One region of the Cupriavidus sp. F041 genome, then DNA from elsewhere that is predicted to be linked to it. Evidence: predicted binding sites of a transcription regulator. Region 1 holds the regulator's gene; the other holds the start of a gene.
What was found. The regulator FliA, encoded in region 1, starts transcription of late flagellar genes. The targets are predictions, from matches to a motif close to CTAAAGTTTNNNNNNNNNNNGCCGNTA.

Region 1 (14,334 bases):
TGCGCGAATTGGGGCTCGACAAGGAAATCGAGCGTGCCGCCCAGGCCATCCCCGATGCGCGCGACCGGCTCAGCTATATCGCCTCCATGACCGAGCAGGCTGCCGAGCGCACGCTGACCGCGGTGGAGCTGGCGCAGCCGATCCAGGCCGGCATGGAGAAGCAGGCCGAGGCGCTGGACAAGCGTTGGGAAGCCTGGTTCGACAAGCCGGTGGAGCTGGGTGACGCGCGTGAACTGGTGCTCGATACCCGTGCCTTCCTGACCGACGTGCCGCAGCAGGCCCGCGCTACCGGCAGCCACCTGCTCGACATCATGATGGCGCAGGACTTCCAGGACCTGACCGGCCAGGTCATCAAGAAGATGATGGACATGATCCATTCCCTGGAGCAGGAATTGCTGCAGGTGCTGATTGATAACGTGCCGGCCGATCGTCGGGTGGAGGCGCCGGCTACGCTGATGAACGGGCCGCAGGTCAACCCGGAAGGCAAGGCCGATGTGGTCTCCGACCAGTCGCAGGTGGACGACCTCCTCGCCAGCCTGGGGTTCTGACCGTCCTGTCCAGGCCGCCGCGGCGCCCTTGCCGCGGCGTCGCGGCGGCCTGGCCGGATTTGCCGGCGCATTGCCGGTAAAGCCTCCGCCGCCATGGCGGAGGGTGGCGCGCCGCATCCGCCCGCGCCGCGCCCGGGGCGGCGCCATCCTGCAAACAGCGCCAGAATCCCCGCCCTATTCCCCCTAATGCCCGCCGCTTCCCGCTCCGATAATCGTCCCTGACGAACGGCCGCATGCCGCTTCGTAACGGAGCGGCCATGTCCGAAGAAAGCGATCTCGAGAAAACCGAACCTGCCTCATCGCGGCGCCTGGAAAAGGCACGCGAGGAGGGGCAGGTCGTGCGTTCGCGGGAACTCGCCACGCTGATCATGCTGATGAGCGGCGTGGCGGGCCTGTCGATGCTGGGCGGCACGCTCGCCAGCAAGCTCGACGCTGTATTGCACGCCGGCCTGGCCTTCGAGCCGGCCGTTGCCTTCGATACGTCGCGCATGATGTCGCACTTTGCCATGACGGTCTGGGAAGGCCTGCTGGCCTTCCTGCCGCTGCTGCTCCTTTTTGGCGCGGCGGCGCTGGCCGGCCCCATGCTGCTGGGCGGCTGGCTGTTCTCCGCCAAGTCTTTTGCCCCCGATTTTTCCCGGCTCTCGCCGCTCAAGGGGTTGGGCCGGCTGTTCTCCTCGCAATCGCTGGTGGAACTGACCAAGGCCATCGCCAAGGCATTGCTGGTTGGCAGCGTGGCCGGCTGGGTGCTGTGGCGGCGGCTGCCCGAGGCTGTCGCGCTGATGAGCGCACCGATCCACGAGGCGCTGCTGCACATGCTGGAGATGGTGCTGAGCGGCTGCGCCATGGTGGCGGGTTCGCTGGTGCTGGTGGCGGCGATCGACGTGCCCTGGCAGTACTGGACGTTTTACAAGAAGCTGCGCATGACCAAGGAAGAGGTCAAGCAGGAGCACAAGGAAAGCGAAGGCGACCCGCATATCAAGGCGCGCATTCGCCAGCAGCAGCGCGCCATGGCAAAGCGCCGCATGATGTCCGAGGTGCCCAAGGCTGACGTGGTGGTGACCAACCCCACGCACTTCGCCGTGGCGCTGCGCTATGAGGAAGGCCGCATGAGCGCGCCGCGCGTGGTGGCCAAGGGCAGCGAGGCGATTGCCGCGCGCATTCGCGAGATCGCCGTCGAGAACGGCGTGCCGTTGCTGTCCGCGCCGCCGCTGGCGCGCGCGCTGCACCGTCACGTAGAGCTGGGCCAGGAAATCCCGGCCGGCCTGTACACCTCCGTGGCCGAAGTTCTGGCCTGGGTCTATCAACTGAAGCACTGGCACCACAGCAACGGCCCGCACCCGGAGGCACCCTCCGAGTTGCCGGTGCCTGACGAGTTTGCCGTACCGGAAAGCCAAGCATGAACGCATTGACCTCGCTGTTCAACCTGCCCGGCGGGCGGGGAGGCGGCCAGATGAAGGCCCTGGCCGGCCCGCTGCTGATCATCATGATCCTCGGCATGATGATCCTGCCGCTGCCGCCTTTCGTACTGGACCTGTTGTTTACGTTCAACATCGCCCTGTCGATCATGGTGCTGCTGGTGGGCATGTACACGCAGAAGGCGCTGGATTTCGCCGCCTTCCCGGCGGTGCTGCTGTTCACCACGCTGCTGCGCCTGTCGCTCAACGTGGCCTCGACCCGTGTCGTGCTGATGGAAGGGCACACCGGGCCGGACGCCGCGGGCAAGGTGATCGAGGCCTTCGGCCACTTCCTGGTGGGCGGCAACTTCGCCGTGGGTATCGTGGTGTTCGCCATCCTGGTGGTGATCAACTTCATGGTCATCACCAAGGGTGCGGGGCGTATCGCCGAAGTTGGCGCGCGCTTCATGCTCGATGCCATGCCCGGCAAACAGATGGCGATCGACGCCGACCTCAACGCCGGCCTGATCAACGAAGACGGCGCCAAGAAGCGCCGCGCCGAGGTATCGCAGGAATCGGACTTCTACGGCGCCATGGACGGTGCCAGCAAGTTCGTGCGCGGCGATGCCGTCGCCGGCCTGCTGATCATGTTCATCAACGTTGGCGCCGGCATGGTGGTGGGCATGCTGCAGCATGACCTGGATTTCTCCACCGCGGTGCGCAACTACACCCTGCTGACCATCGGCGATGGCCTGGTGGCGCAGATCCCCGCGCTGGTGATTTCCACCGCCGCCGGTGTGATCGTGTCGCGGGTCTCCAACGAGCAGGACGTGGGCCAGCAGCTGACCGGCCAGCTGTTCTCCAATCCGCGCGTGCTCTACCTGACCGGCGCCATCATCGGCATGATGGGCATCATCCCCGGCATGCCGCACTTCGCTTTCCTGGCCTTTGCCGGCGCACTGGTGTGGTTCGGCCGCTACGTGGCACGGCGTGATGCGTCGCAGGCGCAGGAGAAGAAGCGCGAGGACCGCGCTCCCGCGATGGTGCCCGAGTCGACCGAAGCCAGCTGGGACGACGTCAGCCTGGTGGACCCGCTCGGCATGGAAGTGGGCTACCGCCTGATCCCGCTGGTAGACCGCGCGCAGAACGGCGAACTGCTCGGCCGCATCAAGAGCATCCGCAAGAAGGTGGCGCAGGAGATCGGCTTCCTGGTGCCGGTGGTGCATATCCGCGACAACCTGGAACTCAAGCCCAACGCCTACCGCATCACGCTCAAGGGCGTGGAGATCGGCCGCGGCGAAGCGACGCCCGGGCAGTGGATGGCGATCAACCCCGGCCAGGTCTCCGGCCCGTTGCCGGGCACGCCCGGCCAGGATCCGGCATTCGGCCTGCCGGCGGTGTGGATCGAGGGCGGACTCAAGGAGCAGGCGCAGGTCTACGGCTACACCGTGGTGGACGCCAGCACGGTAGTGGCCACTCACCTCAACCACCTGATCCATATGCACGCGGCCGAACTGCTTGGCCGCCAGGAAGTGCAGTCGCTGCTAGACCGCATCGCCAAGGAATCGCCCAAGCTGACTGAAGACCTGGTGCCCAAGGTCATCACCCTCACCGCGCTGCAGAAGATCCTGCAGAACCTGCTGGACGAGAGCGTGCCGATCCGCGACATGCGCACCGTGCTGGACGTGGTGGCCGAGCACGCGCCGAAGATCAGCGATCCCAACGAACTCACGTCGCTGGTGCGCGTGGCGCTGGGGCGTGCCATTACCCAGCAGTGGTTCCCCAACGGCGCCGACCTCCAGGTCATCGGCCTCGACGCCGGGCTGGAACGCGTGCTGTCGCAAGCGCTCACTAACGGCGGCGGCATCGAGCCTGGCCTGGCCGATGCCCTGCTGCAGCAAACGCAAAATGCGGTGAACAGGCAGGAACACCTGGGGCTGGATCCCGTGCTGCTGGTGCCGCATCCGCTGCGCCCGCTGCTGGCGCGCTTCCTGCGCCGGACCATGCCGCAGCTCAAGGTGCTCTCGCATGCCGAGGTGCCGGACAACAGAAATATCAGGATCACCGCCATGATCGGTGGCGCAGCGTGAGGGGTTTCGCAAAATGAGCGTAGCTAAATTCGTGGCGGCCAATGGCCGCGAGGCCTTGCGCCAGGTGCGCGAGGCAATGGGACCGGACGCCGTGGTGCTGTCCAACCGCACCGTCGAGGGCGGCGTGGAGATTGTCGCCATGCGCGACACCGATCTCGGCGCCATCGCCAGCAGCGCACCGGTATTCACGCCGCCGCCCGCCGCTGTGGTGGCCGTCGACGGCGCCCTTGGCGACCTGCGCGGCGAACTGCAGACCATGCGCGCCATGATGGAGCGGCAGTTCTCCGGCGTGGGCACCCACAGCCTGCCGTCGCTGGGCGGCGATCCGCTGCGCGACTCGCTGTTCACCTGGTTAGTGACTGCCGGCTTCTCCGGACAGCTTGCGCGATCACTGCTCGGCCACCTGCCGCTGGGTCATGACCGGCCCGCCGCCATGACCTGGATCCGCCAGGAACTGGCGCGCAAGGTCCCGGTGCTCAACGACGAAGATGCGCTGTTCGCCCAGGGCGGCGTGCTGGCGCTGGTAGGCCCCACCGGCGTGGGCAAGACCACCACCACGGCCAAGCTGGCAGCGCGCTTTGTGCTCAAGCACGGCCCGGAACGCCTGGCCCTGCTGACCACCGACACTTTCCGTATCGGTGCGCACGAGCAACTGCGCATCTACGGCGACATCCTGGGCGTGCCTGTGCACGCGGTCAAGGATGCGGCCGACCTGCGCTTCGCGCTGGCGGCGCTGACCGATAAGCACCTGGTGATCATCGACACCGTCGGCATGAGCCAGCGCGACCGCAACCTGTCAGAGCAGATCGCCATGCTGGCCGGCGTGCAGGCACCGGTGCAGCGCATCCTGTTGCTCAACGGCGCCAGCCACGGCGACACCCTCAACGAAGTCGTGCACGCCTACCGCCACGATGCCACGCCCGACGGCGGCATCGACGGCTGTATCGTCAGCAAGCTGGATGAAGCCACGCACCTGGGCTCCGTGCTCGACGTGGTGATCCGGCACCGCCTGCCGGTCTACTACGCCTCCGCCGGCCAGCGCGTGCCCGAGCACCTTGAACTCGCCAACGGCGCGTCCCTGGTCGAGCGCGCGTTCCAGACGCCGCGCCGCGGCTCCGTATTCGCCGACGCGGAAGCCGCGCGCCGTGCCATGCCCGCGCAGGACGATGGCGACGCCACCCGCGCGGCCAGCGCCGGCGGCGCCGACGGGATGCTGCGCTCGCTGACCGACAACGCCAACGCGGTGGGCGATTGCGTCCAGCAGCTGAACGCTGGCAGCTACAGCTTCGAGCTGGTCCGCTCGCTCTGGCAGCAGCGCGCCGAGAACGCGCCCTCGCCGCGCCTGATGGCGCAGCAGGTGCGCGAAGCCGCCTGCCGCGACCTGAGCCGTCATTGCGATCGTTTCGTGCTTTCGCTCAGCGCCACGGTCGCCGCGCCGGTGGCAGCGCGCCGCGCGCCGCGCCCGTGGCAACACACGCTCTGGCTGGCGGACCGCGACGGCCTGCCGCTGGCGGCGGCCGCCGCGCCCGCCGGCCGCACCGGCCCGGCGCTGCAAGCCGGGCAAGGCGGATGGGAAGCCGACGCTGCCACCCTGTGCGCCGCCATCGCCGCCGCCCGTACCGTGGTCAATCTGCTGGATGCCATGCCCGCCGCCGCCACGCTGGCGCGCTGGCAGCAAGCCGGCGAGCGCTGGCTTGCCACCGCGCGCAAGACCACGCGCGTGGTCAGCGGTGGCGCGGCCGTCAAGCTCGATGCGCTGGCCGAAACGCTGACCTTCCACGCGGTGGAAGACATGGACTATCGCGGCCGCGACGCCGTGCAGTGGATCGCGCAAACGCCGGTGCGCGTGCTTGAGGGGCAGGCACGTGGCACGCGCGGCGCCGCCGAGAGCGGCATCGAGGCCGGCCTGCTGGTGTCGCGCGTGGTCGATCGCGAGAACGGCCAGACGCTAGCCGTGCACTACCTGCTGTGCGACCCGGCGTTGTCGGCCGAGGGCGTGCAACTGGCCCGCTGGGCCCGCTGGGCTGAAGCCGGCGAAGCGCAACTGCGCACGCTGCGCCACGCAATGGATCACCTGGGGCAAGGCGGGCAGGCAGGCAGCAACGAATCCTCGCTGGCCGAAGCGCAAGCCTGCGCGCGTCTGCTCGCCCTGCAGATGGCGGTAGCCGCGCTGCGGCTGGAGCAAGCGTGCGACGACAGCGCCGCCGCGTTCCTGGCGCGGCTGACCGGCCGCGCGCCCGCCCGCCAGATGCCGGCCGCCGCCGTGCTGGTGGAAGGCCTCGGCCGTTTGCTGGCCTTGCTCGACGTGCTGGAGAGCTACCCCGGCCGAGGCGGCCGCGCCACGCCGTCCGCTACCCACGAAGCGCCGCAGGAGGCCTTTCATCCCGGCGACGCCGGCGGCCTGCTCGAAGCGAGCATGAACGGCAGCCGCATGTTGCAAACGCTGACGCAGGGAGAATAAGACGTGACTTCACTCGCCTCCGACCAGGCGGAAAGCTTGCGGCGCATGCTGGCGCCCCGCGCCACGCGCCGCATCGCGGTGGTCGCGAGCGATGCCGGTGCGGGCGCCACCACGGTAGCCCTGGGGCTGGCCAACGCACTCGCCATGCAAGGCGAGCGCGTCCTGCTCATCGATGAAGACCGCTTCGGCGCCCGCGCGACCCGCCTTGCCGGCGCCATGCCGGAAGGCACCCTGGCCGCCGTGCTGGGCGGCACCGTGACGCTGGAAACCGCGCTGGGCAAGCGCCCGGCCGGCGCCATTGCGGTGTTGCCCGGCAGTCCGCAGGCCAGTGGCGGGCTGCAGGCGCTGAACGGCTTTCGCACCGTGCTTACCGACGCCCGCAGCGACGCGGACGGAGGCCTGTCGCAGGTAGCCGGCACGGCGCACAACCTCGTTGTGGTGCTGCGCGCGGAGCCGGCCTCGATCAAGGCCGCCTATGCCTGCATCAAGCGGCTCAATCACCTGTACGCCTGCCGGCGCTTCCACCTGGTGATCAATGCGGCCGCCGGCGATGCCGCCGCGAGTGCCGTGCTGGGCAACCTGGCGCGCACCGCCAGCCAGTATCTCGGCGTCGAGGCGAGCCCTGCCGGCAGCCTGCCGTACGACCCGCTGGTGGAACGCAGCGGGGCACTAGGCCGCTGCGTGGTCGAGGCCTTTCCCGCCGCGCCCGCTACCGCTGCGCTACGCCGCATCGCCACGGGCATTGCCAACTGGCCCTTGTCCACCGATTCCCGTTCAACCCCGACGGCGCCGCTGGCGCCGTCAGCCCCGGCCCTGGCTTAAACGCCGCGGCCTGCAGCCAGGACTCACGAGAATTCCACCATGTACACGATTCAGGGAAAGCTCGAACAGACCGACACCGTGACGGCGCATGCCTCGCTGGTGCGTCGCATCGCCCTGCAACTGGCAGCCAAGCTGCCTGCCAGCGTGCAGCTCGATGACTTGATCCAGGCTGGCATGATCGGCCTGCTCGACGCCGCCAAGCGCTACGAGGACACCCACGGTGCGCGTTTCGAGACCTATGCCAGCCAGCGCATCCGAGGCGCCATGCTTGACGAGGTGCGCGCCAACGACTGGCAGTCGCGCAGCCTGCGCCAGTTCACCCGGCGCATCGAACGCACCGTGCGCGGCCTGGAGCAAACGCTGGGCCGCGCGCCGCTCGACTCCGAAGTGGCGCAGGAGCTTGAGCTGCCGCTCGACGAATACCAGACACTGCTCAATGAAGTCTATGGCTGCCAGCTGCTGCACTACGAGGACTTCGAGCGCTCCGGCGAAGAGGACTTCCTGGACCGGCACCTGAGCGTCAGCGACGATGGCAACCCGCTCACCGTGCTGATGGAAAGCGGCATGCGCGAAGCGCTGATCCGTGCCATCGAGCGGTTGCCGGAACGGGAAAAGCTGGTGCTGTCGTTGTGCTACGACCAGGAGCTCAATTTGCGCGAGATCGGGGCGGTGCTGGAGGTGACGGAGTCTCGGGTCTGCCAGATTCGCAGCCAGGCTATTACGCGGCTTCGTTCGCAGTTGCGCGGCTTGCTATGAGGGGCTGGTGCCATCGTCTTGGCGCTGCGGTGCTGGCCGCAGCCTGCTGCGCGGCCTGGGCCACGCCCGCCGGGCCGCTTCATTCCTGGTCGGCTTCCGTGAACGGGCCTGCGCTGCATGGCAAAGGGTTGCGGACGATGTCGCCGCCGATCTTGCCTACCGGTTACTTGCCGCAGGCGGAGGGGGCTATTACCACCGTGCGGTGGCGATATAGTTTCGCAAGTACTCCGCCTAATGAGCTGCAGGCTTATTTGTGCAATGCGCAGCGTTGTGTGTTGCTGCCGGGGGCGGAGGGGCTTACCGAGGCGTTTAGCGGGGATGATGCGGCTAAGGGGTTTGTGTTTGCGTTTCAGGTGCCTGGGCGGGGGGCGCTGATGCCGGTGTTGTTGGGGCAGTCGAATCAGGTTACGGTTAGTTTTAGGTGATGTTTTGTTGTTGTTGTTGTTGTTGTTGTTGCTGGCGGCGGTTGGTTATAAAAACATAAATTCAAAAGCTTAATGTCAAAGGCTTAAAGTCAAAAGCGGTTTCACCCCCCCTGCGGGGGGCGACCTACTTTCTTGTCTTGCCAAGAAAGTAGGCAAAGAAGCGCGCCCCATACGGCCTGGTACACCTTGACGGCTCGCTTCGCATCGCGGGTCGGTGCGGCCCGCCCCTCGGGCGCTCCGCACGGCTACACCGATCGTGGTTCTGGCGGTGTAGCCTTCTTCCTGCAATTCCTTCTCGTTTTCAGCCTTGTAGCCTTTGGGTTTGACGGGGCGCTTTTGTCCAATGTTGCGCCGGAGCAGTCCGGTGCGCGGTGCGCAAGGCCAGGGTGTGTTTATCGGGGATCTCGAAGGCACGCCGTTGATTGGCGCATTGACTCACCTCGCGCAGCACGGTTGCCGCTCGCCGGCGTTGGCAGCTGCCGGTGAACAACGTCAAAGGTGGTTTCAGCTCACTGCCCGGGGCGGCCTGAGGGGGGGCCGTCGCCTTCTGTTACTAAGCGGCCTTTGATCCGGGTGGCCCCGAGAACCGCTTCTTGATGTTGCGGACTAACCAGTGGCAGTCCAGGTTGGATCCAGAATCAAGATCCGGAAACCATCAGCCGCTGGCCAGGCTGACCCCTTGCGGCCCAGTCTGCGTCCGTCCATCCTTGCCGTAGAGCGTCGCATTGTCCCCACGCTGACGCAGCGCCAGGATTGCCTCTTCGGTGAATTCAAGATGCGCGTCCACCACGGCGGAATTAAGCGCATTGGCATCGCGCGCGGTGCGCGCGGCAAACACCAGCGTCCGCCATGCGGCTTCAACGCCCGCATCGATGTGCCGCCCGAACAATTGTCCGCCTGCGCCGGTGCGAATGCCCAAAGCCCCCATCTGTGCCTCGCGGGTGCGCGTCAAGGCACTCAGTAAGCTGGCCAGTTCGACCTTGCGTTCCAGCAACCCGGCCAGGGCCTGGTAGTCGCCGGCCTTGATCATGGTTCTTTCCTCGTCTAGCACGGCGGCGAATTCCTGCGCCAGCTCGGTTTCGCGGCGCAGGTTCTGGATCAGGGACTGGCTCATGGCTTGCCTATCGTGGGTATGGGTTGGCTAAACAAATGGCCGCGCAGCAGGGATCAGGCGCCGCCGTTCAGCTCACGCAGGGACGCGAGCAGGCCGTCGGCGATCTTGCTGGGGTCGATCCTGATCCGGCCTTCGGCGATGGCCTGGCGGATTTCCTCGACCTTGCCGGTATCGATATCGTCGTCATGATCTTCTACCAGGCGGGCGCCGATCTCGCGCACCTGGGCCGACAGGGGGCTGACACGCACGCTGGACGTATCCGGGGCCGTGGTCGGCCCGGGGGCGCCGGCCACGCTGCGCACGGCGCCGTCGACGGCGTCGCCTGCCCTCGACGAGGTGGTCTGCTTGATCTTCACGGGAATTCCTTGCTGGGTACCTTTGGCTTATCGGATGGCTCAGGCAAAACTTTAGGGTGAAATGGCGCCGGGAAGCCCCGCTTTCCTGGCCCTGGCCCTGCGCGCCATTGTCTCATGAGACGGTTGCGTAACCCCATGGGCCATGCTGGCCGCGTCCCCCTATTGTTGCAGCACCACCGTGTCGCCGCTGCGCACCAGCGCATTGACTACCTGACCGTTCTTTAACCGCACCTGCACGTTGTTGCCCACCGGCGCGTCGGCCATCACCTTGCCTTCGCTGCTGAGCTGGAACGATTCGCCTTCCACCACCACGGTCACGTTCTGCCCCTGCCGTACGGCAATGGCCTTCTTCAGCAGATCCATCCGCAACGGCGAGCCCGCGGCGATGCGGTTTGCCGCCACCGCGCCGGTCACTTGCACCGGATCGGTCACCACCGCGCGCGGCAGCGAGGCCAGGTCGCCCTGGCGGACTTCCATGTCGGCCGCGTCGACGGGTTCGCCGGGCATGAGGTTGCGCGCGGCCACATAGTAGTCGGCAACCACCGACACGCGCGCCTGGACATAGCGCGTCCACGGGCGCTCGCCCGCGCAGCGCACGCCCACGGAGACGCGGCCCCAGGGCGACGCGCCTGGCGGCAGGAAGGGTTCGGGAAGCGGGCAATCCGGCGCGCGCCCGCCCGAAGGCGGCACCACCTGGATGTTGGCCTTGCCCGGCAGGCCGGTGGTCTGGCGTTCGAGGAACTGCTCGACCGCGGTACGCACCGGGTCTTCGGTGAAAGGCGAGGGCGGCGCCGCGCCGGCGCTGCCGGGCAGCGTGCCGCCGGCGGCGAGCACGCAGAGCAGGGCGCGCGCCGCGGCGGCCCGGAAACGAGTGTTCATGTGTGTATCCCGGCAAGAAAACGACGCAGGGCGCGCCGCGGGAGCGGGCGCCACGTGCGTGACAACGGGTCCCATTGTAGGCAGCCCTGCAATCTTGCTCGGGTCGAAATACGCAGGTTTCTTTGCCCTATTCGTGCGATTGGCATGGCGGGGCCGCCCCTAAGATGACACACCTGAAAAGGTCGACCTTCATCGCTCTCCCCTTCAGCGAGACACAGACATGATTGACAGACTCGATGCGGCATTGCGCTTCCAGCAAGAAGCGCTGAGCTTGCGGACCCAGAGGCAATCAGTGATTGCCTCCAATATCGCGCACGCCGATACACCCGGCTACAAGGCGCGCGACTTTGATTTCTCCAGCACGCTGGCGCAGAGCGTCGAGCGGGGCAAGCGCGCCGAAGGCGTTTCGCTGTCCACCACGTCAGTGCGGCATTTGCCGGGCCAGGCGTCGGCGTCGGGGATCGACGAGAGGAACCTCGAGTACCGCATCCCGATGCAGTCGAGTATCGATGGCAATACGGTCGAAATGGATACCGAACGCGTCGCCTTTGCCGACAACGCGGTGCATTTCGAATCCGGGCTCACCGTGATGAGCGCCAAGATCAAAACCATGCTGTCAGCCATCCAGCAGTGAGCGCACCATGCCAGCCATGAACATCTTCGAAGTCACCGGTTCGGCCATGGCTGCGCAGTCGCAGCGCCTGAACGTGACCGCCTCCAACCTCGCCAATGCCGACAGTGCCGTCGGCCCCAATGGCCAGCCTTACCGCGCCAAGCAAGTGGTGTTCGGCCTGGCCGCGACACCAGGCCAGAGCGACATCGGCGGCGTGCAGGTGGAAGGCGTGCTTGAGGATCCGTCGCCGCCGCGCATGGTCCACAACCCCACGCATCCGCTGGCGAACGCTGACGGCTACGTGACGATGCCAAATGTCAACCCGGTGGAGGAGATGGTCAACATGATCTCGGCCTCGCGTTCCTACCAGGCCAACGTGGAAGTCCTCAACACCGCCAAGAACATGATGCTCAAGACACTGACCATCGGTCAGTAAACCGGGATACGCAATGACTACGACCTCCGCCACAAGCAACAACACCAGCGCCGCCGGGATTGCCAATACGCTGCAAAGCGGCAGCGCGAGCGCGGCCGACCTGCAGAACAACTTCCTGAAGATGCTGGTCACCCAGATGAACAACCAGGACCCGCTCAACCCGATGGACAACTCGCAGCTGACCACGCAGCTGGCGCAGATCAGCACGGTGAGCGGCATGCAGACCATGAACGCCACGCTGAATACGCTGCTGGGCCAGGTCAGCGCCAGCCGCGCCATGGACTCCGCGGCACTGATCGGCAAGACGGTAATGGTGCCGGGCAGCGCCACGTCGGTGGCCGGCGGCGTGCCGGGCAAGATCGGTGTCGACCTGCCCGCGACCGCGGATGCGGTCACCGTGCAGGTGCTCGACAAGGACGGCAACACCGTGCGCACCATCGACATGAAGGGCCAGGTCGCCGGCGTGCACGACATCGCCTGGGACGGCAAGAACGACGCGGGCGTCGCGGTAGCGGACGGCGACTACAGCTTCAAGGTGACTGCCACCGCCAACGGCAAGGATGTCACGCCGGTGGCGCTGGTGTACGGCAAGGTCAACAGCATCAGCGGTGACTCTACCGGCGTGCTCGTCGATATCGGCAATGACCGCACCGCGTCGGTCGACGACGTTCGCCGCATTCTTTAAGACATCAGCGAAATCAGCTAACTAGGGGAATATCATGGGTTTCGGTCAAGGGGTAAGCGGCATCAACGCCGCCGCATCGAATCTGGACGTCATCGGCAATAACATCGCCAACGCCAACACCGTCGGCTACAAGCAATCGACGGCCCAGTTCGCCGACGTGTATGCCGGTACCAAGATTGGCCTGGGTACCACGGTGAACTCGGTGGTGCAGTCATTCAACCAGGGCAATATCGAATCGAGCGGCAGCGCGCTCGATGTGGCGATTACCAACGGCAATGGCTTTTTCCGCCTGACCGACTCTTCGGGCTCAGTCTTTTACTCGCGCAATGGCCAGTTCCAGCGCCAGCAAGACGGCCGCATCACCAATGCGCAGGGCCTTCAGCTGAGCGGCTATCCGGCAGGCGTGACCGGCGGCGGTGCGGTGCAGCCGCAACCCCTGGTCGTGCCGAACACCACGATGGCGGCCAAGGCGACGACCACGCTGGGCGTTTCCTTCAACCTGGATTCCGGCAGCAAGGTACCGGGAGCGGCGTTCGCCAGCACGCCGGCGGCGCTGCCTACGTCCAATATGTACAACTACAGCACCGGCGTTACGGTGTACGACTCGCTGGGCAACGCCAGGCAGCTGACGGCGTATTTCTCCACGGGTACCCCCGGCGCGGGCACGTTCCCTGCAGCCGGTGGCGGCGGCACCGACTGGACGATGAACCTGACCGATGCGGCGGGCAATGTCGTCGGCGCGCCGATCACGCTGAAGTTCGACTCGAAGGGCACGCTGCAGGTACCGGGCGCAGGTGCTACCACCACCATCAATATTGCCGCTTCCAACGGCGCGGCTCCGCTGGCCATCGCGATGGACCTGACCGGCACCACGCAGTTCGCCGGCGCCAGCGATACCAAGCCGCCTGTCCAGAACGGCTATACCGCCGGCAGCCTGCTCGGCTTCGCGATCCAGCCGGACGGCACGATCCTCGGCAGTTATTCGAACCAGCAGAAGCAGTCGCTGGGCCAGGTCGTGATGGCCGGCTTCGGCAACGCGCAGGGCCTGAAGCCCGAAGGCAACAATGTGTGGTCCGAGACCGGCGCGTCGGGTCAGGCGGTGATCGCCGCGCCCGGCGGCAGCCTCGGCCAGCTCAAGTCCAATGCGGTGGAAGCTTCCAACGTGGACTTGTCGGGCCAGCTCGTCAGCCTGATCGTGGCGCAGCGTAACTACCAGGCCAACGCGCAGACCATCAAGGCGCAGGACACGGTCATGCAGACCCTGGTCAACCTGTAATGCGCAGCGTCGGCAAGATGGGCCGGACGAGCGGGAGTTAAAGGGACGCCATGGACCGCATGATCTATACCGCCCTGTCGGGCGCCAAGCAGACGCTCGACCAGCAGGCCGCGGTGTCCAACAACCTGGCCAACACGTCGACCCCCGGCTTCCGCGCGCAGGTCAATATGTTCCGCGCGGTGCCGGTGGTGGGGCAGGCGTCGCCGACGCGCGCCTTCACGCTGGCCTCCACGCCCGGCGCCGACCTCAAGGCCGGTCCGCTGACCTACACCGAGCGTCCGCTGGACGTGGCGCTGCAGGGCAACGGCTGGCTGACGGTGCAGGCGCCGGACGGTAGCGAAGCCTACACCCGCGCGGGCTCGCTGCAGGTGTCGGCGGACGGGCAACTGCAGACCAGCACCGGCCTGCAGGTGATGGGCGACGGTGGCCCGATCGCGGTGCCGCCGGGTGCGGCGGTCAGTATCGGCAGCGACGGCACG
Region 2 (14,334 bases), 1.2 Mb from region 1:
GGTCCATCTCAACGCGCCAGCACGCCCCGGATCGTATCCGCGAGGTCCTTGGCCAGGAACTTCGACACATAGGCGTCGGCCCCGACCTTGCGCACATGGTCTTCGCTGGCAGTCCCCGACAGCGAGGAATGAATCACCACCGGGATCGACTTGAACCGCGCATCTGCCTTGATCTTGCGGGTCAGCGTGAAGCCATCCATCTCGGGCATTTCCAGGTCGGTCAGCACCAGCGCGATCTCGTCCTGCACGGTCCGGCCGTTGGCGGCGGCGTGATCGGCGATCTCGCCCAGTTGCTGCCAGGCTTCCTGGCCGGTCTTGGTCATCAGCACCGGCACGCCCATGGCCTTGAGACCTTGCTCGATCAGGCTGCGGGCAAAGGCGGAGTCGTCGGCGGCCAGGATCTTGGTGCCGGGGCGCAGCTTGACCTGCGGTCCGACGGTCTTGGGATCGACTTCCGGCTGGCGCGTCGGCAGCACGTCGCGCAGGATCTGCTCGACGTCGAGCACCTGCACCAAGCGCGGGTTCTCGGTATCGGTATCGAGCTTGGCGATGCTGGTCACCATGTCGCCCTTGACGCTGGTCTCGGCGGAGACCACCTGGTTCCACTCCAGGCGCACGATCTCTTCCACCGCTTCCACGGCGAAGCCCTGGGTGGAGCGCGCGTACTCCGTCACCAGCAGGATGTTGAGGCCGCTACGCGGCGTGCACCCGACCATCTTGGGCAGGTCGATCACCGGGATCACCTGGCCACGGATATCCGCCATGCCCAGCATGGCCGGGCCGCCTCCCACCACGGTGGTGACCTGGGGCATCACCAGGATTTCCCGGACCTTGAAGACGTTGATGCCGAACAGTTCGCTGTTCGCGGACTGGTCCGACTCGCCCAGGCGGAACAACAGCAACTCGAACTGGTTGTTGTTGGTCAGGTTGGTCCGTTCGTCGATGTCTCTCATCGAGCTGCTCATACGCTTCCTTTGTCCCCGCAAGGCGCGGGCTCGCCGCGCGGTGTTGATCGTTTCGCCGGGCCCGCCTGCCCTGCAAGGCGCCCGGGGCACTTGCCCCCAGGCGGCGGCGCTGCAATGACGGGCCACTGCTCCGGCTAACGGCCAATCTTTGGGGAAATTTAGCGGCAAAGCGGCGACGGGCATGCGAATTGGCGCCGCACACCGCCAAAGTGCGGAATGAGACAGGCCGGGGACAAAGTGACGGGTATGCGACGACATGGCTGACACTTCCTTGCAATGATAAATATGCCGCAAGAAGCACCTGAAAGAGAATGCCAGCCCAGCCGCTGGCGTGCATGCAACAGTAAATTCCGCGACCGATTTACACGAACTAAACAGCCGCTTAAAATCGCACGGCCAGCGCCGGCGACTACCGCATACGACCGCGCAGCCTTGATTTCACCGGCAGTTTCTGGGGACACACGCCGGCCAACCGCCTCCCTCGCCATGTCCCTGCCCATGCTGCCAGTCCATCGCCCACGCGCCACGGTTCCGGTCCGGCGCCTCGAGTAGCGCCCGCGTCATGCCGGGTTCCCCGGCTTCCCGCCTTGCATTCGCCCCAGGATGACAATTCCCACTGCGCGCCCGCGACGCGCCATGATCCGTTGCCTGAGGCCGCCGCTTTGACCGCCAAGATATTCCGCCCCGCTCCACCATGACCTCGAACAGCACGACGCTCGCCGCCCCGGATTCCGGGGAGCATCGGCAAGGCAGCATCAGCCGGCGCATCGTCGCCATCGTCTTCTTTAACTTCATTGCCTATCTCGCCGTCGGCCTGCCGCTGGCGGTGGTGCCCGGCTTCGTGCATGGCGACCTCGGCTATGGCACGGTCGTGGCCGGGCTGGCGGTCAGCATCCAGTACCTGGCGACGCTGCTCAGCCGAGCTTACGCGGGAACCCTGTGCGACCTGCAAGGCCCCAAGAAATCCGTCACCCTCGGGCTCATGCTATGCGCCGGCAGCGGCCTGCTGGCGGTGTTGTCCGCCCTGTTCGTGCAAACCGGCTGGCTCAGCCTGGCCTGGCTGTTCGCCGGCCGGCTGGTGCTCGGCGCGGGCGAGAGCCTAGTCACCACCGGCACCATCGCTTGGGGCATCGGCGACGTGGGATCCCGCCACACCGGCAAGGTGATCTCGTGGAACGGCATGACGACCTACGGCGCGCTGGCGCTGGGCGCACCGGTTGGCGTGCTGCTCGACGCCCGCTGGGGCCTTGCCTCGCTAGGCATCGTCACCACCATCATGGCCGCCGGCGCGTTCGCACTGGCGCGCCGCAAGGCAGCCGTGCCTACGGTGAAAGGCGCGCGCATGCCGTTTCGCACCGTGTTCCGCCATATGACGCCCTTCGGCCTGTGCCTGGCGCTGGGCTCGGTGGGCTTCGGCGCCATCACGGCCTTTGTCACGCTGTACTACGCCAGCCACGGCTGGGACCATGCCGCGCTGGCACTGACCAGCCTGGGGGTGAGCTTCATCCTGGCGCGCCTCCTGCTGGCCGACAGCATTGGCCGCTTTGGCGGCTATCCGGTGGCGCTGTGCTCCTTTGCGGTGGAAGCCGCCGGGCTGGCGCTGATCTGGCTGGCGCAGGGGCCTGCCCAGGCGCTGGCGGGCGCGGCGGTCACCGGTTTTGGCTTTGCCCTGGTGTTCCCTTCGCTGGGCATGGAGGCGGTCAAGCTGGTGCCCCCGAGCAACCGCGGCTCGGCGCTCGGCGCCTATGCGCTCTTTCTCGATCTTTCGCTCGGGCTGACCGGCCCGCTGGCGGGGGTGATTGCCAGCCATGCGGGCTATGGTTCGGTGTTCCTGTTCTCGGCCGTGGCGGCGCTGGCCGGGCTGGGCTTGAGCCAGGTGCTGGCGGCACGGGCACGGGCACGGCTGACGGCTTGAGGCGCGGCCCGCGGATATGCCGGCCGAGTATGCCCCCAGGCAGATGAACAGGCGTCGACGCGCTACAAGTCTGCCTCGATCGCCTGGGTTCGTCCCACCGATATTTTTTTAAAGTACTTTCCGATGTCTTTTCGTACTTGTCCGATTGAAATTCGGGCATTTAACATTCTTTCATCCATCAACCTCCGTTAATCGCCTGTAATGGGCGATTTTCGCTTGACCCGCTCAATTCGCGCCGCTACAGTACGCGGGTTATTAATTCCAGGGCTTAGCCAGTGAGCACTTGTTCCGACGACAGTAGTCGATCCAGGATCGGCACCTCCGCCTGACCGGAGCACGGTACCCTCAGCGACCGTGCCCCGCTTGCGGCACGGTGCTATCGAGGCCGGACGTCCTGTCCCGCCTCTCTTCTTGAATACGGCTTCACTCTTCTGACCGCGCATGCGTTGCAGCTTGTCGCTGCCCGCGTTTGCCCGTGTCATTGACAAGACTCACCGGATCTTCCTGATTGTTACGGGAGTTCTTATGGTGTGGCACGAATTCGCCCTGCGCTTGCTTGAAGCGCTCGCGCTGGGTGCGTGTATCGGTACCGAACGGCAGTTGCGCCAGCGCATGGCGGGGCTGCGCACCAACGCGCTGGTAGCCGCCGGCGCGGCCTTGTTCGTTTCGGTTTCCGCCTTTACCTTCGATCCGCAAGGCCATGCGCGCATTGCCGCGCAGGTCGTTTCCGGCATTGGCTTTCTCGGTGCCGGCGTGATCATGCGCGACGGCCTGAACGTGCGTGGCCTGAATACCGCCGCCACGCTGTGGTGCTCGGCCGCCGTGGGCGGATGGTCTACCGGATCACCACGGTCTGCACCGCCCAGGAAGAAATCCGTGTGCGCGGCTTGCTGCTGCATGCGCTGACGGAAATGCCCGCCTTGCTGTTGCAGTCCCTGCACAGCGAGGACACCGCCGCTGGCGGGCACATCGAAGTCCGCGCCGATGTGCTGGCCGCGCCCGGCAATGAAGGCAAGCTGGAGCAGATCGTCAGCCGCATCAGCATGGAGAAGAGTGTTTCCCTCGTGCGCTGGGCCATTCCGGCCGGCGCGCTCGAATAACCCCAAGGAGATAGAAAGGAGCTGGATATGCGTTTGTTCAACTGGATGCTCCCCCAGACCACCAACCGCCGTACCCCCCAGGCAAGCCGGGGCGCAACCGCCCAGCTGTTCCAGGTGGTACTGCTTTGCAAGGACGACTATGGCGCGGGCCTGGAGCAGCAGATTCGCCGTGAACTGGCGTCGCGCGAGCTCTCGCTGCAACGCCTGCGCATGCGGCAATGCGAGCGGCGCGAACTGATCGAGATGCGCGTGCTGGTGCACTGCCAGCCCGGCGGCAGGCCCGGCATGGTCAGGCTGGTGCAACGACTGGGACTGGAACCGTTGGTCCGCGCGGTGCGCTGGGAGACCGTTCCGCAGCCCGAGCGCGCGCTCGCCGCGGCCTGAGCCACCCCGATCCACCGAGCCAAACCGATTGCCCGAGGAAAGACATGGACCCCGACCCTTCTAGCGGGCGGCGCCGAAGGCATGGCGCGATCCCGTTGGCCTGATTCCGCTTCCAGCTCCCTGCCGGAACCGCGAAACCCACCACCCGGATCCGCCAGGCTCCCTTTACGTGACGCAGCATCCTGACTGCCCGCGCGTGGGATCCCCCCCTCCTTCCGCGCTGCCTCCCTCCCGTAAGCAACACGGGCGATTTCGCCCATCACCGGCTACCTGCGCGGACTTGCCCTCCCGTAGCGCCGGGGATGCGTCACGCCTGTCGATTCCTGTCGTCCGCGGATCCCGCCTTGATGCGATCGCGGCGACGAAGCACCGGCAACAAGCGGCGCGCTTGCCCTGGCAGCGGCACCCACCCGAGGAGAAAACCAATGCAAACGCCCACCACTCGCCAACGCTTGCCCCTGCGCCGGCCGCCAGGCCTTGCGCTCGCCGCCGCCTGCGCGGCCTGCATCGTACTGGGCGGCTGCGATGCCAACAGCCTGTTCGGCGCGCATGCCAACACGCCCAGGCAGAGTACCGAACCGGTGCGCGAGGGCAACTTCATCACGGTGCCCGAGGCATCGCCGCTGCGCACCCAGCTGCAGGTGCAGACCATTGTCGAGCAGGTGCTGGAGCGTCCCATCGAGGTGCCCGGCTCGATCGAGGCCGACGCCGCCAAGCTGGTCAAGATCGTACCGCCGCTGGCCGGGCGCATCGTCCGCCTGCACGCCGCGCTGGGCGACGTCGTACGCAAGGGCGACCCTCTCTTTACGCTGGATTCCGCCGAACTGAGCGCGGCCGAGGACGAGGCACGCAAGGCGCGCGCAGCGTTGCTCGAAGCAAAGCTGAACCTGGATCGCCAGCGCACGCTGTTCGAGGCGGAGATCGTGGCGCGCAAAGATTACGAGCAAGCCCAGCTTGCCTACTCGCAGGCAAGCAGCGACGCCGAGACCACGGCGGCCCATCTCGCGCAACTCGGCGCCGCTGGCCGGCCACGTCATCGAACTCGAGGGCGCGCAGGGCGGCTTCTGGAACGACACCGGCGCCCCGGTCATGACCGGGGCCGACCTGTCCACCGTCTATCTCGCGGCCAGCGTGTCCGAGAAAGACATCGCTTCGATCTTCGTCGGCCAGCCCGCCGAAATCCTGCTCAATGCCTACCCCGGCAAGCCCGTGACCGGCCAGGTCCGCTACATCGGCGAGATCCTCGACCCCGACACCCGCACCGTCAAGGTCCGCGTGGCGGTCGACAATAAGGACGGACGCTATCGCCCCGGCCTGTTCGCCAAGGTGATCTTCGCGGGCGAAAAGCACCCGGCGCTGCTGCAAAGCGGGCTCTACACCCGCGTGCTGGTGGAAAAAGCGCCCTTCCGCTTTGAGCCGCGCCTGGTCACCACGGGCGCGCATGCCGACGGACAAGTCGAGATCCTCGCCGGGCTCAAGGCCGGCGAGCGCATCGTCGTGAAGAACGGAGTACTCCTCCATGATGACCGCCTCGCCGCAGCAGGGGGCCGCGCAACTCCTGGTTGCGCTGGAACGCGCGATGGCGCCGGTTCCCATCGTGCTGTTGCGCCTGGAGGTGATGGGCGGCCATGCCGAGGCGGCCCAGACGGGACACTTCCGGTGCTGGCCCGGGCTGGTTGCCAGAGCGGCGGCTTTGCGAGCCGTGGCCACGCCTGCGGCGGAAGGCCAGAAAGCGGAGCCCGTGGCGGGATGAAACCTGGCCCGTCCCGCATGTGGCTGCGCGCGATGGGCCATCGCTATAAGCGCTTTTTTCATCACAAATCACGCTTGACACGCCTAGACCCGGCTCCTACCATGTACATACCATGTGCATGTACATTGGAGTCCGGAATGGCCACTGCAACTGAACGGATTGTCGTACAGGTTACGGCGAGCCAGAAGCGCGCAATCGCAAATACCGCCAAGCGGCTCGGCCTCAACGTGAGTGAGCTGATGCGGCAAGCCGCGCAAGGCTTTACGCCCGCGAACGATGAGGAAGACATCAACGCCCTGCTTGAGCGCGTCAACATTTCCACCAAGGAGGCGAATGAAGCGCTGGACGATGCATTGTCATTCGTCGCTGAGTCCAACAAGCGTATCGCCGCGATGTCGGAAGGGAAGGCGTAATGGGCGTGACGGACAAAGTGTGGGACGCGCTCACGACCGTCATCAAGATGAACGACAAGGTTGTCTCGCTGGCCGGCACGGTGAAGGAGCAGCAGGCAAGGATCGAGGGCCTGACAGAGCGCGTCATCAGGCTCGAAGCGACGCTTGACCTTCTACTGCGCGCCAATGACGTGAAGAAGATCAAGGGCTAGGAAATATCCGGAGCGCGAACGCGTGGCGATTGCCACCGCCCTTGGCCTGACCCTGCTTGTCTCGATACTGGACCTGCTCCATGTCTGGTGGATCGGCGACTACTACTGGGACTCCTCGCTCACCCGCTACGTGTCGCTGATATTCAGCCTGACGATGGGTTGGCTGCTGGTCGACCGCTACGATGCCCGCCAGCACGCGCTGGTCATCGAGATCCACGACAACGGCCGCGGCTTTGCGCCGCAGGCGGCCACCCTCGGGAAGGGACTGAGCAATATGCGCCGGCGTGCCGAGACCATCGGGGCGATGCTTGATGTGCGCTCGTCGCCGGATGGCACTACGGTACGCCTGGTGTTCGCGCTGGCGCCGGCAGCCGAAAGCGGCAACGGCGGACCCTTCTGCCGGCCAGAGCCAAGCCGCCGATCGCGGCGCGATCGGCGCGACGGACCGCGCCTGATCAGTGCCGACCGGGGCGCGGACACCTCATATCACACCTTGATGTCGATATTCTGGCCAAGGTGAGGAGGATTGCTGGCGGGGACGCCGACTTGCGGCACCGATTGCAGCAGGGCTGCCGCGCTCTGCCCTTGCATGTCGAGCGACTTGCGCAGCATCAGCAAGGCCACCGGATCGGTACCCACGCTGCTCGCAGAGCTAATGATAGAAGTGTCCATGAACGGGTCTTCCTGATTGTGGTTAAGGTTTGGTTGAAGCTGAAAATGGCGTTGAAACCAGCAGGAAGGCAGACCTTCCTGCATCTTGTGTTGTCGGCCTCCAGCCTGAAACCTTTAGCGCGGCGGCCGGCTGGCGGCCGGCACGGCGGCAGCCGGCCCGCTTGTCATCCGGAGCGTTTATGATGAGCGGCCCGTCCGCCGTGGACGGGAACAACCGGCGAGCCCGCGCAGCGGCTGAATCCGGCGAAACCAGCTAGCAGAATAAACATCATGGGTCGGGCGGCAAGCATTGCGGGAAACATCGCTATTTCGTGTTTGGCTTTTGGCGCGCTTGGCATCTCCCTGGATTGCCTGGCGCTGGACGCGAGAAGATCACGCATGCCGCCAGCCTGTTGCATGCCGATGCCGAGCGGGATCTCTGTATCCTGCGTGCCAAGGGCCTGACCGCCCCGGCCGTGAGGATCGCGCCGTTGTCCGCGCTCAAGGTCGGGCAGAAGGTCTATGCCATCGGCGCGCCGCGCGGCTATGAACTGACGCTCAGCGATGGCCTGCTCTCCTCCCTGAACAAGGATGAACGAGACCGCATCGTCCGCCTCCAGACCACCGCGCCGATCTCGCCCGGCTCCAGCGACGGCGGGCTGTTCAATGCGGACGGCCAACTCGTCGGCATCACCTACCTGATGCGGACCGACGCGCAAAATCTCAACTTCGCCATTCCCGCGCAGTGGATCGCCGAGGTGCCGGCGCGTTCCGCACAGGCGCAGCAGTCCTACCGGAATGAGATGGTTGCGATGGCTGTCCCCGCGACCAAGGCGGCGTCCCCGCCACGCCCCGCCGCCGGCCCGCAGGGCAGGTAACTGACCGGAGCCGAGTTGGCGAGCCACTTTACGCACCTTGGCCGGGTCGACGTCATCGCGCCCTCCGGCGTGACGCTCCGGATGCAAGTCCGGGGAAGCGGCAGCCTCGATGTCACCAATGCCGTCAGCCGAAGCTCGTCGCCGGGCCGTTATCGCGTCGACACGCAGGCGAACCAGGTCTGCCTGGACCTGGCCAACCCGATGTTCAGCGCAATGCAGGCGTGCTATGGCGTGACCGAGGCCAGCGGGCGCTTCGTCATGCGCTCCGTTTCAAGCCCCTTTTACTTCTCATACACGAAGTAGCAAGCGGGCGAGCGCCACGCCGGCTGCCGCCGGATTTGCCATTGGCGGCAATGTGGGTGTTCGGCTGGCTTGCGCTGCCTGCGTTACCATGTCGGCGTACGTTTCGCATTGCGCATGCCTGCGCGTCGCCACTTGCGCAGGTTTTCCACCCGGAGCCGCCGCGGCACGGGCTTGCGCATCACCGCACCCTCGCTGCACCCACGCCGCGCCATCGCCGTCATCACCCAATCGCCATGACCTCCGCACTACTGCTTGAAAACATCCATGACACCGCCGTCGAGCGCTTCAAGGAAGCACAAGTCACCGTGGAACGCCGCACCGGCGCGCTCGCCGGCGACGAACTCCATCGCGCACCCGAAGGCCACCAGATCCTGGGCATCCGCTCGGCCACGCACCTGGGCGCCGCTGAAATCGAGGCCGCCAGGCACCTCATCGCGATCGGCTGCTTCTGCATCGGCACCTCGCAGGTAGACCTGGACGCCGCGGCCCGCGCCGGCATGCCGGTGTTCAATGCACCGTTCTCGAATACGCGCTCGGTGGCCGAACTGGTGATCGCCGAAGCAATCCTGCTGCTGCGCCGCGTTCCGGAGAAGAACACCCTGGCGCATGCCGGCAAGTGGGCAAAGGGCGCCACCGGATCGTTCGAGGCACGCGGCAAGACCATCGCCATCATCGGCTACGGCAATATCGGCTCGCAGGTTGGCGTGCTGGCCGAAGCCATGGGCATGCGCGTGGTGTACTACGATGTGCAGGCCAGGCTGTCGCTCGGTTCGGCGCGCGCGGCGCGCTCGCTGGCGGATGCGGTGTCGCATGCCGACATCGTGACGCTGCATGTGCCGGCCACCGCGCAGACCAGAAAGATGATCGATGCGGAGGTGCTCGGCCAGTTCCGGCGTGGCGCTATCCTGATCAATGCCTCGCGCGGCACGGTGGTGGACATCGACGCGCTGCGCGCGGCGTGCGACGCGAACCACATCGCCGGCCTCGCGATCGACGTGTTCCCCGAGGAGCCCAAGACCAACGCGGACCGCTTCACCAGCCCGCTGCAAGGCGTGCCCAACGCGATCCTGACGCCGCATATCGGCGGCAGCACCGAAGAGGCGCAGGAAAATATCGGCACCGAAGTCGCCACCAAGCTGATCGCCTTCCTGCGGACCGGCGACACCATCGGCGCGGTGAATTTCCCCGAGGTCAGCCCCGGCCCGCTGACGTCGCCGGCACGGCTGCTCAACGTGCACGGCAATGCGCCGGGCGCGCTCGCCGCGCTCAACACGCTGCTGGCGCGCGACGGGGTCAACATCGTGGCGCAGCATCTGCAAACCAGTGGGCAGATGGGCTATGTGGTGACCGATCTGGACAAGGCCCCGTCGCCGGAACTGATTGCCGCGCTGGACGCGGAACCGGCTTTTATCCGCTGCCGCACCCTGCTCAACCCACAGGCCTGAACAACGGCAGCGGCAACCCGCCGCTGCCGTCAGCTCACCCGGAAGTGCTCCACCGACTGGCCCGCGTTCACCGCGCGCAGCAGCCAGGCCGGCATGGGGCCTTCGCCATCCCAGACCTGTCCCTCGGCATTGCGATAGCGGCGTGCGGGAGCGGCCGCAGGCGTCTGTGAAGCTGCAATGGCCGGTGCCGGTGCCGGTGCCGGCACTGCGCGTGCCGATGCTGTCGGAGCCGATGCCGGAGCCGGCCCCGCAACTGGCGCCCGTTTCACGATTGCCCCCGCTTTCGACGCGGGCACGGACATCGTCACCCGCGCCGGCAACGGCAGCGGCAACGGCAACTGCACCGCTGCCGGGGCAGGCGCCGGCTCCGAAGCGGATACAGGCGACGTCACCGAATCTGCCGCCGGCATCGCCACCGAAGTTGAATCGGGCGCGGGCACGGGCGTTGCGTCTGCGATAGCCGCCGGCGCGGCTGCCGCCTGCGTTTGTACTGGCGCGGTATCCCGGGCCGGCCCGCGTTTGTGGGCTGCCACTCTGCGCGATGGCTTCGGCGCTACCGCCGGCGGCGCCGTCACGGGGCCGGCAGGCAAGAGCGCCGGCGGCAACACCGGTTCCGCCACCACCGTGGCCAGCACGGGCGCGGCGACCGGGGCCGGGGCCACCACCCTGTCGAAACAACCTGCCGCCTCAAGTTCGTCCATGGAGATGCCGAGCCGCTCTATCTGGACGCGAATCCAGACAATGGCAGCGACTTTCCTGACGTCGGCGGGAACTGAAGAAGGCATGGCGGAAGACACAATATATGCGGGTAATAGGGGCGGGAAAATGGTCGAGGATGCGATGCTGGCCGCACACCGGTCATCCTGAAGTTCGCACATGATAGCCGAGCGCGGACTCCGGCCCCGCAACCCTCCAGATCAGCATACTTCCAACAGGCCAAAAGCCCCACTCCGGCCGCCCTCCCAGGCGCTGCAAACCGGCCTCCGGAGCGCCTCCGCCCGGTACTGCATCCAACCCGGGCAATCCGTCGTCATATTGCAAAACCCACACATTTCAAATGAGAACGATTATCATATGCGTCTTTCGCAAGGCGCTTTCCGGGTATCCGGCCGGGCACCATGCGCAACTCGGCGCCGCCACGCACCGTCTCACCTTGAAAGGACGCATCAATGCATCGCCTCATTACCTCCGCCCTCCTTTGCGGCGCCGCGCTTGCCGGCACCGCCCAGGCCCATCAGGTCTGGCTGGAACAGACGCCGGCGACGGCCCAGCTGTATTTCGGCGAGTTCAACGAGAACCTGCGCGAGATTTCGCCGGGATTGCTTGACCGCTTCGTGCAGCCCAGCGCCACCCTGGTGACGGCCAGCGGCGAGCAGCCGCTCAAGGCCGACAAGGCGGCCAACGGCTTCGTCCTATCGGCGCGTGCCGGCGTTGGCGAGTCCATCGTCGCGCAGGATGCCGGCTATCCCGTGCGCGAACGCAAGGACGGCGACAAGGTGATCCGCACCGCCTGGACGCCGGCAGCCCGCTTGCTTGGCGCCGGCGGCACTGCCGCGCTGGCCCCCAAGCTCGCGCTGGACATCGTGCCGACCGGCCGCGCCGGCGAATACCAGGTGGTCTACGCCGGCCGTCCGCTGCCGAAGGCCAAGGTGGGCGTGGCGGTACAGTCGGGCTGGGGCCGGGAGCTGCGCACCGACGACCAGGGGATCGTGCGCCTGGCGCAGCCGTGGCAGGGCACCTACGTGCTGGAAGTGCACCACGTCGACAAGACGCCCGGCGAGCGCAACGGCAAGCCGTATGACATCGCCAGCTACGTCACCACCCTGTCGCTGACGCAGACGGATGGCCTGGCCGCGCTGCCCGCCGCACCGGCCGCCGCGCCGAACAAGTAAGGAAGGGGCCGACATGGGGCTGAGCCAGACCGGCCGCTATCGCCTGAGCGTTGTCTCGCGCATGGTGGCCGCCATCGGGGGCGGTTACGTACTGGCGTCCGTAGCCACCGGCCTGCTGGCCGTGCTGCTGCCGCTGCCGCCCGCCGAGGCGGTGATGACCGCCACGCTGCTGTCGTTCTCGCTGTACGCGTGCGCGGTGCTATGGGTGTTCGCCGCCGGCAGCGCGTTGCGTGCATGGACCGGCGTGGCCGTGCCCGCGATCGCGTTTGGCGCGCTGCTGGCTGCCTTGCGGAGCGCATCGTGAAAGCCGGTTTGCGTCAGTCGATGGCATGGCTGCACAGCTGGTCCGGGCTGCTGGTGTGCTGGGTCCTGCTGCTGGTGTTCTGCGCCGGCACAGCAAGTTATTTCAAGGACGAGATCACGCTGTGGATGAAGCCTGAGCTGCATCGCCCGGCGGCCACGCCAGTGTCCAGCGCCGAAGCCGCGAGCCGCGCGGTGGCATTCCTGCAGCACAACGCAGCCGATTCGCCGCGCTGGCTCATCGACCTGCCGGACGAGCGCAACCCCGCGGTGCAGGTGCGCTGGATGCGTCCGCCCGGCGCCGCGGCCTCCGGCATCGGGGGCGGCCGCGGACGCTTCGAGAGCCGCACGCTGGACCCCGCCACCGGCGCCTTCCTGCAACAGGTGCGCGACACGCGCGGCGGCGAGTTCCTTTATCGCCTGCACTTCGACCTGTATTTCATGCAATCGATCTGGGCGCGCTGGATCGTCGGCTTCTGCGCCATGTTCATGCTGGTCGCCATCCTCAGCGGCGTCATCACGCACCGGCGCATCTTCCAGGATTTCTTCACCTTCCGGCCGCGCAAGGGCCAGCGGTCCTGGCTCGACGCGCACAATGCCACGGCCGTGCTGGCCTTGCCCTTTCACCTGATGATCACCTACACCGGCCTGGTGACGCTGATGTTCATGTACATGCCGTGGGGCATCCAGACGGCATACCAGGGCAGCCAGCAGGCCTTCTTCAACGATGCCTTCGGACGCGCGCCCCAGGCAAAGCCGAGCGGACAGGCAGCCCCGCTGGCACCGGTCGCGCCGCTGGTCGAGCGAGCCGCGCGCCGCTGGGATGGCGCGCAGCCCGGCAGGATCGATATCACGGTGCCCGGCGACACCAACGCCACCATCAGGGTGTCGCGCGGCGCGGGTAAATCACTGTCCTCCGACGAACCGTCGATGCGCTTCGATGGCGTCACGGGCGCCCTTGTCGCAACCGTGGGCGATACGCCCGCGGCCGCCAGCCAGACCCGCGGCGTGATGGTGGGCCTGCACGAGGCGCACTTCGCCGGCCCCCTGCTACGCGCGCTGTTCTTCCTGAGCGGCCTGGCAGGTTGCGCCATGGTCGCCACGGGCGCGCTGCTATGGGGCGTGAAGACGCGCCAGGGCCAGGCCAGGGCGCTGGCCACGGGCGCGCGCCCAAGCTTCGGCCTGCGGCTGGTGGATGCACTTAACATCGGTGCCATTGCCGGCCTTCCGATCGCGTTCGCCGCCTATTTCTGGGCCAACCGGCTGCTGCCGGTGTCGATGGCGCAGCGCCCCGACGCTGAGATCCATGCCTTCTTCATCGCCTGGGCCACAGCCGCCGTGCTGGCACAGTTACGGCCAACGCGCGGAATGTGGCGTGCGCAACTGTGGGGCGGCGCGCTGATGCTCGCCGCCATACCGGTGCTCAACGCCGTCACCACCGATACCCACCTCGGCGTGACGCTGCTGCAAGGCCAGGGGCCCGCGGCCGTGGCGGGCTTCGACATGACGGTACTGGCACTGGGCATCGCGCTGGGCGCAGCAGCGTATATGCTGGGCCGCCGCTCGAAGGCACGCACGCCCGCGCGGCACGCGGCGCGAGCCGGCGACGCGGGTCTGCAGGGCGGCGACGCGAAGGGGGCGGCATGAACGCCAGCCATGGCTTTTTCACCGCGCTAGCCTTGACCTATAGCGGCTTCACGGCGCTCAGCCAGACGCTTGACCGCCACTATGCCGATCGCCATGGCCGCGGCAGTTCCCCTTGCGCATCGGAGCGGCTGCGGCTGCATGGGCTGGGCTGGGCCGCGCTGGCCCTCGCCCTGGCGGCTTGCGTGCGGCACGAAGGCTGGCCGATGGGCACCGTCTCCTGGCTCGGCACGCTGACGCTCGGCGCGCTGCTGCTGGTGTTGCTGCTTTCCTACGCGCCTGCGATCGCCGTACGCGCGTCCCTGTGGACGGGGGCGCTGGGCGGATGCGGGCTATTGGTCATGAGCGTGGCGCCCTGAGCCATGGCTACCGGCATTTCTTGTACGGCGCATACTCCTTGCCGTTCCAGCGCCAGACCGGAAAGCAGGTGCCCGGACCGCCCACCGCGATGTCGGGAAAGCCGAGGTTCTTCGACTTCAACGCCTCCGGCTGCCCCGGAA

Region 2: ACZY0R_RS14850 (YjfB family protein) is a predicted target of FliA. The motif match lies at 7,485-7,511, and genes of this name have one in related genera.

Annotation. Positions count from the first base shown of each region.
Region 1 covers NZ_JBVASY010000001.1:2,018,191-2,032,524, forward strand. The annotation lists gene cheZ (protein phosphatase CheZ) at 1-548, shown strand, start outside; gene flhB (flagellar biosynthesis protein FlhB) at 806-1,948, shown strand; gene flhA (flagellar biosynthesis protein FlhA) at 1,945-4,032, shown strand; gene flhF (flagellar biosynthesis GTPase FlhF) at 4,046-6,493, shown strand; gene ACZY0R_RS09145 (MinD/ParA family ATP-binding protein) at 6,497-7,315, shown strand; gene ACZY0R_RS09150 (RNA polymerase sigma factor FliA) at 7,355-8,071, shown strand; gene ACZY0R_RS09155 (flagellar protein FlhE) at 8,068-8,496, shown strand; gene ACZY0R_RS09160 (flagella synthesis protein FlgN) at 9,152-9,610, opposite strand; gene flgM (flagellar biosynthesis anti-sigma factor FlgM) at 9,664-9,966, opposite strand; gene flgA (flagellar basal body P-ring formation chaperone FlgA) at 10,126-10,845, opposite strand; gene flgB (flagellar basal body rod protein FlgB) at 11,066-11,479, shown strand; gene flgC (flagellar basal body rod protein FlgC) at 11,487-11,894, shown strand; gene ACZY0R_RS09185 (flagellar hook assembly protein FlgD) at 11,908-12,579, shown strand; gene flgE (flagellar hook protein FlgE) at 12,614-13,855, shown strand; gene flgF (flagellar basal-body rod protein FlgF) at 13,906-14,334, shown strand, end outside.
Region 2 covers NZ_JBVASY010000001.1:3,225,898-3,240,231, reverse strand. The annotation lists gene ACZY0R_RS14890 (chemotaxis protein) at 9-965, opposite strand; gene ACZY0R_RS14885 (MFS transporter) at 1,660-2,880, shown strand; partial or broken gene ACZY0R_RS14880 (MgtC/SapB family protein) at 3,406-3,980, shown strand; gene ACZY0R_RS14875 (hypothetical protein) at 4,008-4,364, shown strand; partial or broken gene ACZY0R_RS14870 (hypothetical protein) at 4,667-5,233, shown strand; gene ACZY0R_RS14865 (plasmid mobilization protein) at 5,454-6,530, shown strand; gene ACZY0R_RS14860 (hypothetical protein) at 6,530-6,721, shown strand; gene ACZY0R_RS14855 (hypothetical protein) at 6,744-7,241, shown strand; gene ACZY0R_RS14850 (YjfB family protein) at 7,208-7,393, opposite strand; gene ACZY0R_RS14845 (S1C family serine protease) at 7,741-8,250, shown strand; gene ACZY0R_RS14840 (hypothetical protein) at 8,266-8,553, shown strand; gene serA (phosphoglycerate dehydrogenase) at 8,787-9,998, shown strand; gene ACZY0R_RS14830 (H-NS family nucleoid-associated regulatory protein) at 10,028-10,204, opposite strand; gene ACZY0R_RS14825 (hypothetical protein) at 10,176-10,865, shown strand; gene ACZY0R_RS14820 (DUF4198 domain-containing protein) at 11,168-11,890, shown strand; gene ACZY0R_RS14815 (iron transporter) at 11,904-12,194, shown strand; gene ACZY0R_RS14810 (PepSY-associated TM helix domain-containing protein) at 12,191-13,837, shown strand; gene ACZY0R_RS14805 (DUF3325 domain-containing protein) at 13,834-14,193, shown strand; gene ACZY0R_RS14800 (hypothetical protein) at 14,201-14,334, opposite strand, start outside.